3 regions of the Ensifer sp. ENS10 genome follow, and region 3 is predicted to be linked to each of the others. Evidence: riboswitches for the same ligand, from Rfam matches in the RefSeq annotation. Region 3 holds a riboswitch; each other region holds the start of a gene.

Region 1 (4,856 bases), on a different contig from region 3:
GCGCGCTCGCTCCAACCCCGGCTTGAGGTGATGCCGACCTGGAATCGCCCACGACTGTCGCCAGCAGCGCATTCGATGCGTCGGCCTCGGCAATAATCCAATCGCGAAAAGCCTGGATCTTTTTCTGCCGCCTGCTGCTCTGCGGATAGACCAGCCAATAGGCGCGACCATCTCTTACCACATGGTCGAAGGGCCGGATGAGCCTGCCGCTCTTCAGTTCGTCCATCAGGAAGGTTGAAACGGCAATCGCGATGCCATGGTCGTTCAAAGTCGTCGTGACGTCCATCGCCTGGACGTCGAAGATCAGTTCGGTACCGTTGCTCGCCGGTGGCTCCACCCCGGTTTCGATCATCCATCGCCGCCACCAGCTGGCGTTGCCGAAGCGCCGTACACGCAGGACGTCCGAGGGATGCCTGAGCTGGTGCTTCTCCATGAAAGACGGCGTGCAGACCGGCATGTAATCGATAGGGAAAAGCGGGAACACGTCGTTGCCGGGCCAGTCGCCGTTGCCGCTGCGCACCACGAGATCGATGGCGTCACGCTTGAAGTCGATCAGCTCGGTCGACATGTGCACCCGGATGCTGATGTTCGGATGGGCCGTCTGGAACGAGGCGAGCCGCTGGCCGAGCCAGCTCGACACGACGGTCGGCAGCACGGAAATGTGCAGGTGGTGTTCGGTCTTGTCGGCAATCTCCGAGAAGGCCGCCCCGAGAAGGTCGATCGCTTCCGTCACCTTCGGCGCCAGCTGCCGCCCGGCCGCCGTCAGCCGAACCTCGCGCGGAAGACGAACGAAGAGCGGCGTGCCGATGCGCTCCTCCAACAGCCGGATCTGGTAGCTGACCGCCGCCTGCGTCATGCCGAGCTCGTCGGCGGCGCGGGTGAAGCTCAGATGTCTGGCGGCCGCTTCGAAGGCGCGCACGGCACTCATGGGAGGAATCTTGCTCATGGCCCTGAGATAAGCATTCTTTATGCCAGCATGCGAGAAATCGCTTTGCGCGAAGCAGCAAAAATCCTCACTTTTTTCGTGAACACAACAGCAAAAACAAAGAGGATAGCAATGCTTAGCGCAGTGCGATCAACGATCCTTCATGCCCTGAACTGGGCCGGCAAACGCACTCAACCCAATCATCGCCATCGATACGTTCAGCGAATTCCAGCTGAAGGATATCGGGCTGACGCGAGATCAGGAGACCATCCGGGCGCGCGTCGGCGATGGTGCCGATCCTTGGCATTGGCCGAAGGACGACGATCCGCGCAGGTCACCGCCCTCGCCGGAGCGGGATTGCGGCGACGCGCCGCAAATGGCAAGGGCTTCGCCTCGAGCCCAGCCCGGAGAAAACAAAGACATAAGCATGTCGCTCTGCGATTGACGGAGCGCAGAGGCAAGACACAGCGCAGTTATCGTGATCTGCCACCTTCCCAGCCCGCGGACCGAATTCGGGAGAGATCCGGCGTGGCGTTTCTAAAAGCGGCGTGCCGAAGCCCCTTCGCAAGTGATCGCAACGGAGCGAGCGCGGGGCTCAAAGCCGAGAAGTTCTTCACCCACAGGTTTCGCCGCCTCCCGCCGTTTACTCCTTGTTATCCACACGGCGAAAGAAATCACCTTCTCACCCCGGCTTCGGGCACCTCGAACCTATTGACGCAGATTTGCGATGAACTACTATATCTAGTGTTCGAGGTTCTCTCGATTCGCAGGGATTGAGAGCTAAGACGGGAATACGGTGCGTCGGCGAGTTTTCGCTAGGCTATGCCGTAGCTGCCCCCGCAACTGTAGACGGCGAGCGACTGTCCGGAATTGGACCACTGAGGCATGAGGCCTCGGGAAGGTCGGGATGGAAGCTGAGACCCGTGAGCCAGGAGACCTGCCTCGAGCAACAAACGTCCACGGGCGGGTGTCCGGAGGGGTTGAGTCTACTGCATGTTTCCTTAAATCGTCGCCGATTTAAGGATAAAAACATGCAGCAAATCGAAGTGCTACAGCGATCTTTGCGCGTCTGATAGGACGCACGGCGCTGTCGTGCGGCAGGATGAGCCTGCCTGATCGTCTCGACATCTCCCCGGCAGCCTGTCGAAAGCTTCGGGGTGAAGTCATGTCCGCGTCATTGAAATTCTATCGCTCGCCAATCAAGAGGCGCGGTTTCCCGCGCAGCTGACGAAGAGGCATGCCCGGGCGTCCAGATCCGAGCGAGCCACAGCCATGACAGCCCTGCATTTCGCCGGATCGCGGCTGCGTGTCCGTGCGCCTTCTCATGCTCTCATCCAGCCGACCAAACGAGGAAGAAATGAACGTTACCGTCTACAGCAAGCCCGCCTGCGTCCAATGCACCGCGACCTACCGAGCGCTCGATCGCCAGGGCGTCAACTACGAGGTCATTGATATCTCCATCGACCAAGACGCGCTCGAAACGGTCAAGGGCCTCGGCTACATGCAGCTTCCCGTCGTCGTCGCCGGCCCCGAACACTGGGCGGGTTTTCGCCCCGACAAGATCAGCGCGCTTTCCTAGAGGAGACGGGCGGTGGGCCTGATCGTCTATTTTTCCAGCCGCTCGGAAAACACCCATCGCTTCGTCGAAAAGCTCGGCCTTCGCGCAGCGCGCATACCGCTCAAAGAAAGTAAGGCTTCACTTACGGTTTCCGAGCCTTTCGTGTTGGTCGTGCCCACCTATTGCGGCGATGACGGCCGGGGTGCGGTGCCGAAACAGGTCATCCGCTTCCTCAACGATGCGGGCAACCGCTCTCACATCCGCGGCGTCATTGCTGCGGGCAACAGCAATTTCGGCGCGACCTACGGGATCGCCGGCGACGTCATCGCGGCCAAGTGCCAGGTGCCCTACCTCTACCGGTTCGAGCTTCTCGGAACAGAGGAGGACGTCGCCAATGTCAGAAACGGGATGGAACGATTTTGGACGTCTCAACACTCGAACGCCCCCTGAAGGCGACGGAAGCGGCGCTGGACTATCATGCGCTGAACGCAATGCTGAACCTCTATGATGAAGAGGGACGGATCCAGCTCGACAAAGACCGGCTGGCGGCGAAACAATACTTCCTCCAGCACGTCAACCAGAACACGGTCTTCTTCCATAACCTCAGGGAGAAGCTCGATTATCTGGTGACCGAGGGCTACTACGAGCAGCAGGTTCTCGACCAGTATTCCTTCAACTTCGTCCGCGATCTCTACGACCACGCCTATGGGAAGAAGTTCCGCTTCCCGACCTTCCTCGGCGCGTTCAAATACTACACGTCCTATACGCTGAAGACCTTTGACGGAAAGCGCTACCTGGAGCGCTACGAGGATCGCGTCTGCATGGTGGCCATGACACTGGCGCGCGGCAACGAGGGACTTGCCCGCGATCTCGTCGATGAGATCATTTCCGGGCGTTTCCAGCCGGCGACGCCGACCTTCCTCAATGCCGGTAAAAAGCAACGCGGCGAGCTCGTCTCCTGCTTCCTGCTGCGGGTCGAGGACAACATGGAGAGCATCGGCCGCGCGATCAATTCCGCATTGCAGCTCTCCAAGCGCGGCGGTGGCGTGGCGCTGTCGCTCACCAACATCAGAGAGATGGGCGCGCCGATCAAGCAGATCGAGAACCAGTCCTCCGGCATCATCCCTGTCATGAAACTGCTTGAAGACAGCTTCTCCTATGCCAACCAGCTTGGCGCCCGCCAAGGGGCAGGTGCTGTTTATCTGCATGCCCACCACCCGGACATCATGCGCTTCCTCGATACCAAGCGGGAAAATGCCGACGAAAAGATCCGCATCAAGACGCTGTCGCTCGGCGTCGTCATCCCGGACATCACCTTCGAGCTCGCCCGCAACAACGAGGACATGTATCTGTTCTCGCCCTATGACGTGGAGCGCGTCTACGGCGTGCCGCTGACCGAAATTTCGGTGACGGAGAAGTACCGCGAGATGGTCGAGGATGCTCGTATCCGCAAGCGGAAGATCAAGGCGCGCGATTTCTTCCAGATCATTGCCGAAATCCAGTTCGAGAGCGGATACCCCTACATCATGTTCGAGGACACGGTGAACCGGGCGAACCCGATCGCCGGGCGCATCACCATGAGCAACCTCTGCTCGGAAATCCTGCAGGTGAGCGAGGCGAGCGAATTCAACGACGACCTCTCCTACGCAAAGATGGGCAAGGATATCTCTTGTAATCTCGGCTCGCTGAACATTGCCGCGGCGATGGACAGTCCGGATTTCGGCCAGACGATCGAGACCTCGATCCGCGCGCTCACCGCCGTCTCCGAAATGAGCCACATCTCTTCCGTGCCTTCGATCGAGAAGGGCAATGACGACAGCCACGCGATCGGCCTTGGCCAGATGAATCTGCACGGCTACCTCGCCCGCGAGCGCGTCTTCTACGGCTCCGAGGAAGGCATCGATTTCACCAACATCTATTTCTACACGGTGACCTATCACGCCATCCGCGCATCCAACCGGCTGGCGGTCGAGAAGGGCGTGACCTTCAAGGGCTTCGAGAACTCGAAATACGCGTCAGGCGAATATTTCGACAAATACACCGAAGCCGAATGGCTGCCGGCGACGGAGAAGGTGAAGGGCCTGTTCGAAGCGGCCGGCATCCGCATCCCGACGCAGGACGATTGGCTGGAACTGAAACAGGCGGTCACGCAAGGCGGCCTCTACAACCAGAACCTCCAGGCGGTGCCGCCGACGGGCTCGATCTCCTACATCAACCACTCGACCTCCTCGATCCACCCGATCGTCTCGAAGATCGAGATCCGCAAGGAAGGCAAGATTGGCCGCGTCTACTATCCGGCCGCCTTCATGACCAACGACAACCTCGAATATTACCAGGACGCCTACGAGATCGGGCCGGAGAAGATCATCGACA
Region 2 (4,856 bases), on a different contig from region 3:
AGGCGATGAGTTCAGGAGAGGGAAGGGTCGTCATGAGTCTGCCTTCGCACTGCGCTTGAGCGCGCTATCGGATCGGTCGATCTGAAGACACGATCCTCGGTTCCTATCGGCTGCGATCATAACCGCAATCGCGGCCGTCCGGTGAGGGCGGGGTGCGGAGGAGAAGCCGCACGCGATCTCACCCTCGCGGCGCCGCCGCACGCTGCAGCCGGTCGATGATCGCTTCTCCCAATCCTTCCGAAGGGATCGGCCCGAAGGCGATCGTCGCAGCGCCGCTGGCGTCGGCCCGCTTCATGTAGTCGAAGAGATTGGCTGCCGCTTCGTGAAGATTTCCGGTCGGGCTGAGATCGAGAACGATGGCCGCCTGTTCCTCGCCGGCGATCCGGCCGCCGCCGTAGCGGATCAAGGCCTCGCCCGCACGCACATCGGCAACATCGAGCCTGACGGCCGCGCCGGGCGCGTAGTGGGAGGCCAGCATGCCCGGCGCCTCGATCGTTGCTCCCGCCGTTTCCGGTCGGATCACCGGACGATCGAGCAGGCGCTCGATTTCTGCGGCATCGAGGCCGCCGGGGCGGAGCAGCCGGATCTCGTCGCCATCGACCTTGATGATCGTGGACTCCAAGCCGATTTCGGCCGGGCCTGCGTCGAGGATCAGTTTCAGCTTTTCGCCGAGATCCGCATCGACATGGACCGCACTGGTCGGGCTGATCTTGCCCGAGGTGTTGGCGCTGGGCGCTGCGAGCGGCCGCCCGAAGCGGGCGATCACCCGGCGCGAAAAGCCGTCGGGCATGCGGATGCCAAGCGTGTCGAGGCCGGCCGAGGCCAGCGCATGCACGCTGCTATCGGGCCGCTGCGGCAAGATCAGCGTCAGGGGTCCGGGCCAGAAGGTTTCCGCCAGGCGTCGGGAAATCGGGTCGAAGCGCACATGGGCCTCGGCCATCGCCATGTCGGAGACATGCGAGATCAGCGGATTGAAGCGCGGCCGGCCCTTCATCTCGTAGATGCGGCTGATCGCATCGGGATTGGTGGCGTCGGCGGCAAGGCCATAGACGGTTTCGGTGGGAATGGCGACCGGTTCGCCTTCGGCAAGAACGGCGCAGGCGCGTTCGATCGCCCGGTCCGGTTCCCTGCCTGTGTCGATGATCTCTGCCATGCCGTTTCCTTTCCGACGCTTCCTTAACGGACGTGCCGGGAAAACAGAACGATTTTTTTGGGGGCGTTCGGTTGCTGCCTCAGAGACTGCGGATAATGCGGCGCAGCGCGGAGTCCCGGGCACCCAGCATCAGCACGTTCTTGAGAGCAACCTTGGGGTCGTCCGTGCGGAAGAGGAGCCCGTTGTCGCGGACGTTGCGGTTGATGACCATCTGTCCGTCTTCGGCGTTCGGCTCGATCGCGACCGCGAAATACATGCGGGAATAGCCGCTCTGGATACGGTCGAAGAAATGCGTCTCATCACCAAGGTCGCTGAAGAAATTGGCGAAGTAGAACGACCAGGTGATGTCCTTGGAAGGCGTGACCGCCGTCCGCGCCGCCGTCACATGGCAATAGCCGAGATGCGGCTTGCCGACGAGCGTGCGGTGAAAAATCAGCTTGGGAAACTGGATCGAGGCATGAAAGCCGTTGATCCGCTTGTGCGTCGTGTCACCGGCGGTCGCGAGCTTCTTGCCGGTCCTGTCCGCGACTTCTTCGTAGCTCAGATACCGTCGCTCGCTCGGCAGCCATTGCCGGCGGTTGATCCTGCCGGTGCGCAGAAACTCGGTGTGAACGGCCGTCTTCGGCATGACCGCCGGCGGCTTCTCGGCCGCAGCGTCGTAATATCTGAACTTTGCCATGATCGTCAGTGTGCCATCTGCCTGCCGGACATCTTCGTCCGCCGGCAAGCCTAGTGGCTTATGGTTAATGAAGGATTTCCTTTCGTTCGCGGAAGATGCCCCTGCACATTCATGGGAATGTCGCAAACGGGCGAAGCCTTCCTGTGTCTGCGTCATGTCAGTCACAAAAGACGGCATCTGCCCAATTTTTGATCTATCTATATGTTTATAAAGTGAAAAATTCTCGCATCCGTTTCCAAAAGGCGGTTTCGATCGTGTCGTCATTCTGGAATTGAATGTCGCTATCCGGCGCCTGCCGAGGCGCCTTCCGCGCTTACATATCCTTACTCAAGGTGTCGTCTTCCAAAGGGGAAGGCGGAGAATTGGGAAGCCGGTCAAATCCCGGCGCTGCCCCCGCAACGGTGGTGGAGCGAAAGCCTCGGCAAAAGGCCACTGGACGGTTTTCCGTCCGGGAAGGCGCCGGGCTGGTCCTTCGAAGGACGGCTCCTGAGCCCGGAAACCAGCCTTGACAGACATAACCGTAACGGGTTGCGGCGGGCAGCCGGATCGGAGCCTAAAACGCATGGGCGTGCGCCCATGCGGGTTCCTGTCCTGCCTCTCCGAAACATGGCGCATGAGGACAGGACATGGATACCAAGACCGATATGCTTCGCAAGCTGAAGGGCCGGCGTGACGGCTACAGCCTCGATCGGGCCTTCTACATCGACCCCGACTATTACCGGCAGGACCTGGAAAACATCTGGTATCGGGATTGGCTGTTCATCGGCCACGATTGCGAAATCCCGCGGGCCGGCAACTATTTCACCGTCCAGGTCGGCGACTATCCGGTCGTCATCACCCGCGATCGCCAGGGCACGATCCGCGCGCTCCACAACTCCTGCCGCCACCGCGGCTCCCGCGTCTGCACGCAGCACAAGGGCTCTTCGGCAAAGCTCGTCTGTCCCTATCATCAATGGACCTACGAGCTCGACGGCTCGCTGCTCTTCGCACGCCAGATGGGCGAAGACTTCGACAAGGCAGCCCACAGCCTGAAGCAGATCCATTGCGAAACGGTCGGCGGCTACATCTTCATCAACCTGTCGGAGACGCCGGCGGATTTCGCCGCCTTCCGCGAGCTGGCATTCCCCTACCTCGCGCCGCACCGGCTGGGAGAGACCAAGGTCGCCTTCGAAAGCACCATCATCGAAAAGGGCAACTGGAAGCTCGTCTGGGAGAACAACCGCGAGTGCTACCACTGCGCCGCCAATCACCCCGAACTCTGCCGGACCTATCCGGAAGCGCCGACCGCGACCGGGGTGCAGGGCGCCAAGGACGATCCGGTGATTGCCGCCCATTGGGCGAAGTGCGAGGCCGAGGGCCTGCCGAGCGAGTTCCGGATGTCGCCGACCGGCCAGTTCCGCGCCGCGCGCATGCCGCTGGTCGATAATGCCGAAAGCTACACCATGTCGGGTGCGCCCGCCGTAAAAAGGGCGCTGTCGGCCGATGTCAGGCAGAAGCAGATCGGCACGCTCCTGATGTTCCATTACCCCACGACCTGGAACCACGTGCTTTCGGATCACGCCATCACCTTCCGCGTGTTGCCGCTGGGGCCGGAACTCACGCAGGTGACAACGAAGTGGCTGGTCCACAAGGACGCGGTCGAAGGTGTCGACTACACGCTCGAGGATCTGACTCATGTCTGGACCGAGACCAACGACCAGGATCGCCAGATCGTCGAGGAAAATGCCTTCGGCATCCGCTCGCCGGCCTATGAGCCCGGTCCGTATTCGCCGGAGCACGAGGGTGGCGTGATGCAGTTCGTCGAATGGTACTGCAAGTTCATGGAGCAGCGCCTGCAGGGCGATGCGGCTCCGCTCTCAAAGGTCGCCTGACATGCAGATGGCGTCCTCCTTCCATCATTTCGACGAACTGCATGTCTGGATCGACCGGCAGCAGATGCTCGAATGCACATCGGCGGTTGTCGAAACCGCCGATGTCATGACCTTCACCTTCCGTGCGGAGAAGCCCGCCTGGTTTCGTTATCTGCCCGGCCAGTTCGTCACCCTCGAATTGCCGGTCGCCGACGAACCGGTCATGCGCACCTACACCCTGTCGTCGACGCCATCGCGACCGCTGTCAATTGCCGTCACGGTGAAGGCGCAGGCCGACAGCGTCGGCACCCGCTGGATGTTCGATCACCTGAAGCCGGGCATGAAGCTCCGGGCTTTTGGACCGCTCGGAGATTTCAGCTTCGTCCGTCATCCCGGCGAAAAGTACCTGTTTATCTCCGCCGGATCCGGCATCACCCCGATGATGTCGATGACGCGCTGGATGGCCGACTGCGTGCCGGAGACCGATGTCACCTTCATCTCCTGTGCTCGCCGGCCGGACGACCTTCTGTTTCGCTCGGAGCTCGAGGTTCTGGCGACACAGATGTCCGGGCTGAACCTCGGCTTCATCGTCGAGGGGCACGAGGCGCGTCACGGCTGGCATGGCCTGCGCGGCCGCATCGACGGTGCCAAGCTACCGTTGCTCGCTCCCGACTTCCAGGAGCGCACGGTGTTCTGCTGCGGTCCGGAACCGTTCATGCGCGGTGTGCGCGAGATGCTGAAGGCAGCCGGCTTCGACATGGCCCGCTATCACGAGGAGAGCTTCCAGCCGGCGGCAGCACCTGCCGCGGAAGAGATCGCCGTGCGCGCCGGTGCCGGCGATGATGGTGAGGTTCAGGCGGCCAAGGTCGCCTTCACCATGAGCGGCAAGGAGGTCGAGGCGAAACCCGGCCAAACGATCCTGCAGACGGCGCGTGCCAATGGTGTGAGGATCGGCGCTGCCTGCGAGGGCGGTATCTGCGGCACCTGCCGGGTGATGAAGGTCGCGGGCGAGGTCGAGATGAACCACAATGGCGGTATTCTCGATGACGAGATCGACGAGGGCTACATCCTCGCCTGCTGCTCGCGGCCGCTGGGAGATGTCCAGATCGAAGCCTGAAGGATCAGGGCGTGTTGCAGGGCGCAGGCTTGATTGCAACGCGCCGTAGCGTGTCGG
Region 3 (4,856 bases):
GCGCTGGTGCGGCGCTTGGCCTGCGTGCCTTCGCCCGGATCGTTGACGATGAAGGGATAGATATGCGGCAGCGGCCCGAAGATCGCCTCGGGATAACACCTCTCCGACAGCGCCAAGGCCTTGCCCGGCAGCCATTCGAGGTTGCCGTGCTTGCCCATGTGCACGATCGCCTGCGCGCCGAACTGATGGCGCAGGAAGGCATAGAAGGCGAGATAGCCATGCGGCGGCACCAGATCCGGCGAGTGGTAGCTTTCCTTCGGATCGATATTGTAGCCGCGCGCCGGCTGAATGCCGACGATGACCTCGCCGAAGCAGGCGAGCGGCAGCGCGAAGCCGCCGTCGAGGAAGAACGGATCGGCCTCCGGCGCGCCCCAACGGCCGCCAACTTCATCCTGAATCTGTTTCGGAAGCGAATCGAAGAAGCGCTTGTAATCGCTGAGCGAAATTTTTTCGCGGATCTCGCGGTCTCGGCCTGCTGCATTGGTCGGGCCGGCCATCAGGTAACGCATCAGCGCGTCGCCATCCGCCGGCACCGCCCCTACCACATAACCTTCTCGCGCCATGGCGCCGAGCACCTCGACGGTGCCGGCCGGCGTGTCGAGTCCGACGCCATTGCCGAGGCGGCCGTCGCGGTTCGGATAGTTGGCCATGACGATGGCGATCCGCCGCTCGGCGGGCTTCGTGCGACGCAGCTTCGCCCAGTTGACGGCGAGGCTTGCGGAAAAACACACCCGGTCTTCAAGCGGCTCATGGCCGACAATGTTAGCCTCGACTTTCGCATCGTAGATCGACGCCGCCTTGAACGAGACGGCGCGCGCGAGAATGCGGCCGTCGACCTCCGGCAGCGCAACGTTCATCGCCAGATCGCGCGCCATCAGCCCTTGCGGCGATGTCTCCCATTGCGCCCGCGACGAGCCGGAGAAGATCACCTGCAGCACCGGCGCGCCGGTTGATTCCAGTACCGTCGGCTGCCGGTCGGCACCGGGCGAGGAAACGGCAAAACCGGTGGCGTTCATCACCACATCGGGTGCGGCCTCGGAAAAAATCGCCTGCAGCGTGCCGACGGACACGGCATCCTTGAGGCTCGACACGAACACCGGCAGTACCCGAACCCCTTGCGCCGCCAGCGCATCGATCAGCGCCTCCACCGGCCGTGTCTCGCCACTCTGGACCAGCGCGCGGTAGAAGCAGATGGCGATGGTGGGATTTGCGCATGCGGGGGCTCCAGCCCCCACAACACTCAACCAATCCGAAACCCCGATCACGCCCCGCCCCGGCCACCAGATGCCGGCTTTCAGCAAAGGCTTGGCCGGCTGCGGTTTCTCGGCGCCTGAAACCAGCGCCTCGGCATAGTCGAGGAACAGGCCGGCATTGTCGGCGCCGCCCTCGTTGAAATAGGCCCAGAGCCGCTGGCGGTCATCGGCCTCAACCGTAGAAAACGGTTCAAGGCCCGGGTCCGGCTTGTCGTCGCCCGGCAGCACCGCGATCTGGAAACGGTGAGTGACGGCCGCCGCATGCAAGGCTTCGAGCAGATAGCGGAAATAGCTGGCGCCACCGAGCGGCCGGACGACGATCAGCTTCGCATGACGTGCCGTGCGCTCGACATAGGTGTCGACCGACATCGGGTGCATCAGGCTCATCAGGCTGGCAATGCGCAGACTCAGGCCTCCGTCGCGCCGGCCGTGGGCCGCAGCGATCGAGGAAAGCTCGGTGTCGGCGGCCGACAGGAAGAGGATATCGGCCGGCGTTTGCCCAAGGTCGATCGCCTCGTTGCCGTCGGCGATCGTTCCTTTCTGGGCGAGAAGCAGATGCATGATCTTGTCCGTTCGGGCAATTCCGAACGGAAACGCGTGAAGCGGCTTCCGTCCGGAATTGCGTTATTTCAATGCGTTAGATCATTTCATTCAATGAACGATCAGACGAGCGCAGCAATCGCAGCGCGCACCGCCGCCTCGTCCATGTCGTGCAGGCCGATGACGACGAGGCGCGTACCGCGCTTTTCGCCGGCCGCCCAGGCCCGGTCGTAATACTGGTCGATGCGGGCACCGACGGCCTGGATCAGCAGGCGCATCGGCTTGCCGGGCACATCGGCAAAACCCTTGAGGCGCAGCACGTCGTGCTCGGCGATGACGCCCTTGAGGCGATCGATGAAGGCGGCCGGATCGGCGATGGCGCCGAGCTCGACGACGAAGCTGTCGAACTCGTCATGGTCGTGCTCCTCGCCCGTTTCATGCTCCATCTCGTGGTGCGACTTGCGGTTGGCGATATCGCTTTCGGTGCCGACGCCGAGGCCGAGCAGGATGGCGGCGGCCACTTCGCCGTTCTTTGCCTCGATCATGGTCGGCTTGCGGCTGGTGCGCGAGGAAACCTCGTCGCGCACGGCCTTGAGGCCGGACGCGTCGATCAGATCGGTCTTGTTGAGCACGATGAGGTCGGCAGCGGTCAGCTGATCCTCGAACAGTTCCTCGATCGGGCTTTCATGGTCGAGATTGTCGTCCTCGACGCGCAGCGCATCGACCTTGTCATGGTCGTCGGCAAAGCGGCCGGCGGCAACAGCAGCGCTGTCGACCACGGTGACGACGCCATCGACGGTGACTTCGCTGCGGATGTCCGGCCAGTTGAAGGCGGCGATCAGCGGCTGCGGCAGCGCCAGGCCCGAGGTCTCGATGATGATATGGTCCGGGCGGTTTTCGCGTTCGAGCAACTTGGTCATGGTCGGGATGAAATCATCGGCAACGGTGCAGCAGATGCAGCCATTGGTAAGTTCGATGATGTCGTCCTCGCTGCAGGCCTCCGCGCCGCAGCCCTTCAGCACATCACCATCGACGCCGAGATCGCCGAACTCGTTGATGATCAGCGCGATGCGCTTGCCGTCGGCGTTCTGTAAGAGGTTGCGGATCATCGTCGTCTTGCCGGCGCCGAGGAAGCCGGTGATGACGGTCGCCGGGATCTTGCCGTGGCTGGTTCTCGCAGTGGTCATTATTCAACCCTTCATTTTCAGCGGCAAACCGGCCGCGACAAAGTAAACTTCAGCGGATTTCTCCGCAACGATCTGGTGAAGCCGGCCAGCATGGTCGCGAAACTCGCGGGCCATGCGGTTCTCGGGCACAATGCCGAGGCCGACCTCGTTGGAAACAAAGACGAGGCGCGCCCGCGCCTGCGGCAGGAAGGCGGCAAGCGCTGCGAACTCCGCCTCGATGTCGCGCTCCTCAAGCATGAGATTGGTGACCCACAGCGTCAGGCAGTCGATCAAAACGACATGGGTGGGGTCGTCGATGCGCCGCAGAATGCCGACGAGATCAACAGGCTCCTCATGCGTCGTCCAGCCTTCGCCGCGGCGCGTCCTGTGATGGTCGATGCGCGCGCGCATTTCGTCGTCCCAGGCGCGGCCGGTGGCGACATAATGTTTGGTAAGGCCGGACGTTCCGACGAGCTTCTCGGAAAAGCTGGACTTGCCGGAACGGGCGCCGCCGAGGACCAGGACCGGTCCGGCGCTGGGATTGCTCATCGTGACCGCGCCAAGGTCAGCGGCAGATGGCAACAGCCGTGCGACGCGCCGGCGGCGCGTTCGGGAAAGTATCTGAGAGCCAAAACAACCTCCGTGATGGCGTTGGAGACGACACGTCTCCTCGGGCGGAATGCCCATGTCGGGTGGCAGGTCTCCTGGCTCACGGCGTCACGGGCCCCACATCGCCTCGCCCCGAATGGACGAGGTTCCGATGTCAGGACCCGAGCGGCCCGCCTCACCTTCCCGGCGCTTTCCAGTGCCACAGCGAACCTTTGCGCGTCGTCTCCGACGCATGGGTGCTGTGGGCGACATCATGAAAGGCGGACGATTCGTAGAAGAAGAGGCGTCCAACCCGGCTGATCACGATGCCACGCCAGTGGCTTTTCCGGCTCGATTCCGCACTGCCTCGATTGCCCCATGCAACCGGCTGGCAGCTCTGAATTTGAGCCCGATGGCGAACCCTGACCGTTCTACAGTCGCGGGGTCGGCTGCGATAAGGATGCCCGGTTTGGGTCCATCCGTCACATTCCCAATTATTCCCCCCAATCGCCACGACAAGGGGGAACCATCCAACATCCGATGATTAGGAAGCGGGCGCCGCAAAGTCAATCGACGCTTGCGACACCTCCCCGGCCGACTTGCGTCGCGCGACGATTTGTCGAGCGCGAAGCCGCACCGGACATGAGGCGAATGGCAGATCGCGAACGAACATATTTTAGCAATTACAGATGTTGCGTTAAACTGCAGCGCCGCGCGTCCTATGGACGTGCAAAGGTCGCTGAACCATCCCGCAACCGACCCGAGGGGCTTCGTTTATCCGGTAGGCACATGGAACGCAGGCTCGCCGCCGTGATGATTGCCGACGTTTGCGGCTATGGGCTGCTTACCCAGGCCGACGAGGAGGGTACCTGCGCCCGCTTTCAGGCCGACCTGCACGAACTATTCGAACAAAGCATCGAGACGCATCGCGGCCGGCTGATCAAGACCATGGGCGACGGCCTGCTGGTCGAGTTCCACAGCGTCGTCGAGGCAGTCCGATGTGCGGTCGAGGTGCAGCGCGCCAAATCTGATAGTCGCGGTGTGGACGCGGGGCGGCTGCAATTCCGCATCGGCATCAATCTTGGCGACGTGATCGTCGAGGGCGACGACATCCACGGCGATGGCGTCATCATCGCCGAGCGCCTGCAGGGCCTGGCCGAACCGGGCGGCATCGTCATCTCGGGCACCGCCTACGACCAGGTCGAGAAGCACCTCGATGTCGGTTTCGTCTTTCTCGGCGAGCAGCGTCTGAAACACGTCGAAAAACCGGTTCGGACCTACCGTCTCTGGCTGGACGAAGCCCACGCCC

The links. A riboswitch is a leader RNA that binds a small molecule or an ion and turns the genes downstream of it on or off. The one in region 3 is predicted to bind cobalamin.
Region 1: another riboswitch for cobalamin. It lies ahead of nrdH (glutaredoxin-like protein NrdH); the one in region 3 lies ahead of cobU (bifunctional adenosylcobinamide kinase/adenosylcobinamide-phosphate guanylyltransferase).
Region 2: another riboswitch for cobalamin. It lies ahead of IB265_RS04035 (aromatic ring-hydroxylating dioxygenase subunit alpha); the one in region 3 lies ahead of cobU (bifunctional adenosylcobinamide kinase/adenosylcobinamide-phosphate guanylyltransferase).

What each region holds. Positions count from the first base shown of each region.
Region 1 is NZ_JACVAS010000004.1:225,726-230,581, forward strand. Features, by position in the region: gene IB265_RS16845 (aspartate/glutamate racemase family protein) at 1-26, shown strand, start outside; gene IB265_RS16850 (LysR substrate-binding domain-containing protein) at 1-928, opposite strand, end outside; cobalamin riboswitch at 1,660-1,885, shown strand; gene nrdH (glutaredoxin-like protein NrdH) at 2,283-2,504, shown strand; gene nrdI (class Ib ribonucleoside-diphosphate reductase assembly flavoprotein NrdI) at 2,517-2,933, shown strand; gene nrdE (class 1b ribonucleoside-diphosphate reductase subunit alpha) at 2,903-4,856, shown strand, end outside.
Region 2 is NZ_JACVAS010000001.1:837,410-842,265, forward strand. Features, by position in the region: gene IB265_RS04020 (FAD-binding oxidoreductase) at 1-34, opposite strand, end outside; gene IB265_RS04025 (L-threonylcarbamoyladenylate synthase) at 179-1,153, opposite strand; gene IB265_RS04030 (DUF6656 family protein) at 1,233-1,832, opposite strand; cobalamin riboswitch at 2,146-2,355, shown strand; gene IB265_RS04035 (aromatic ring-hydroxylating dioxygenase subunit alpha) at 2,459-3,703, shown strand; gene IB265_RS04040 (hybrid-cluster NAD(P)-dependent oxidoreductase) at 3,705-4,799, shown strand; gene IB265_RS04045 (glycoside hydrolase family 25 protein) at 4,804-4,856, opposite strand, start outside.
Region 3 is NZ_JACVAS010000002.1:360,282-365,137, forward strand. Features, by position in the region: gene cobN (cobaltochelatase subunit CobN) at 1-1,814, opposite strand, end outside; gene cobW (cobalamin biosynthesis protein CobW) at 1,916-2,980, opposite strand; gene cobU (bifunctional adenosylcobinamide kinase/adenosylcobinamide-phosphate guanylyltransferase) at 2,984-3,508, opposite strand; cobalamin riboswitch at 3,636-4,093, opposite strand; gene IB265_RS08660 (adenylate/guanylate cyclase domain-containing protein) at 4,337-4,856, shown strand, end outside.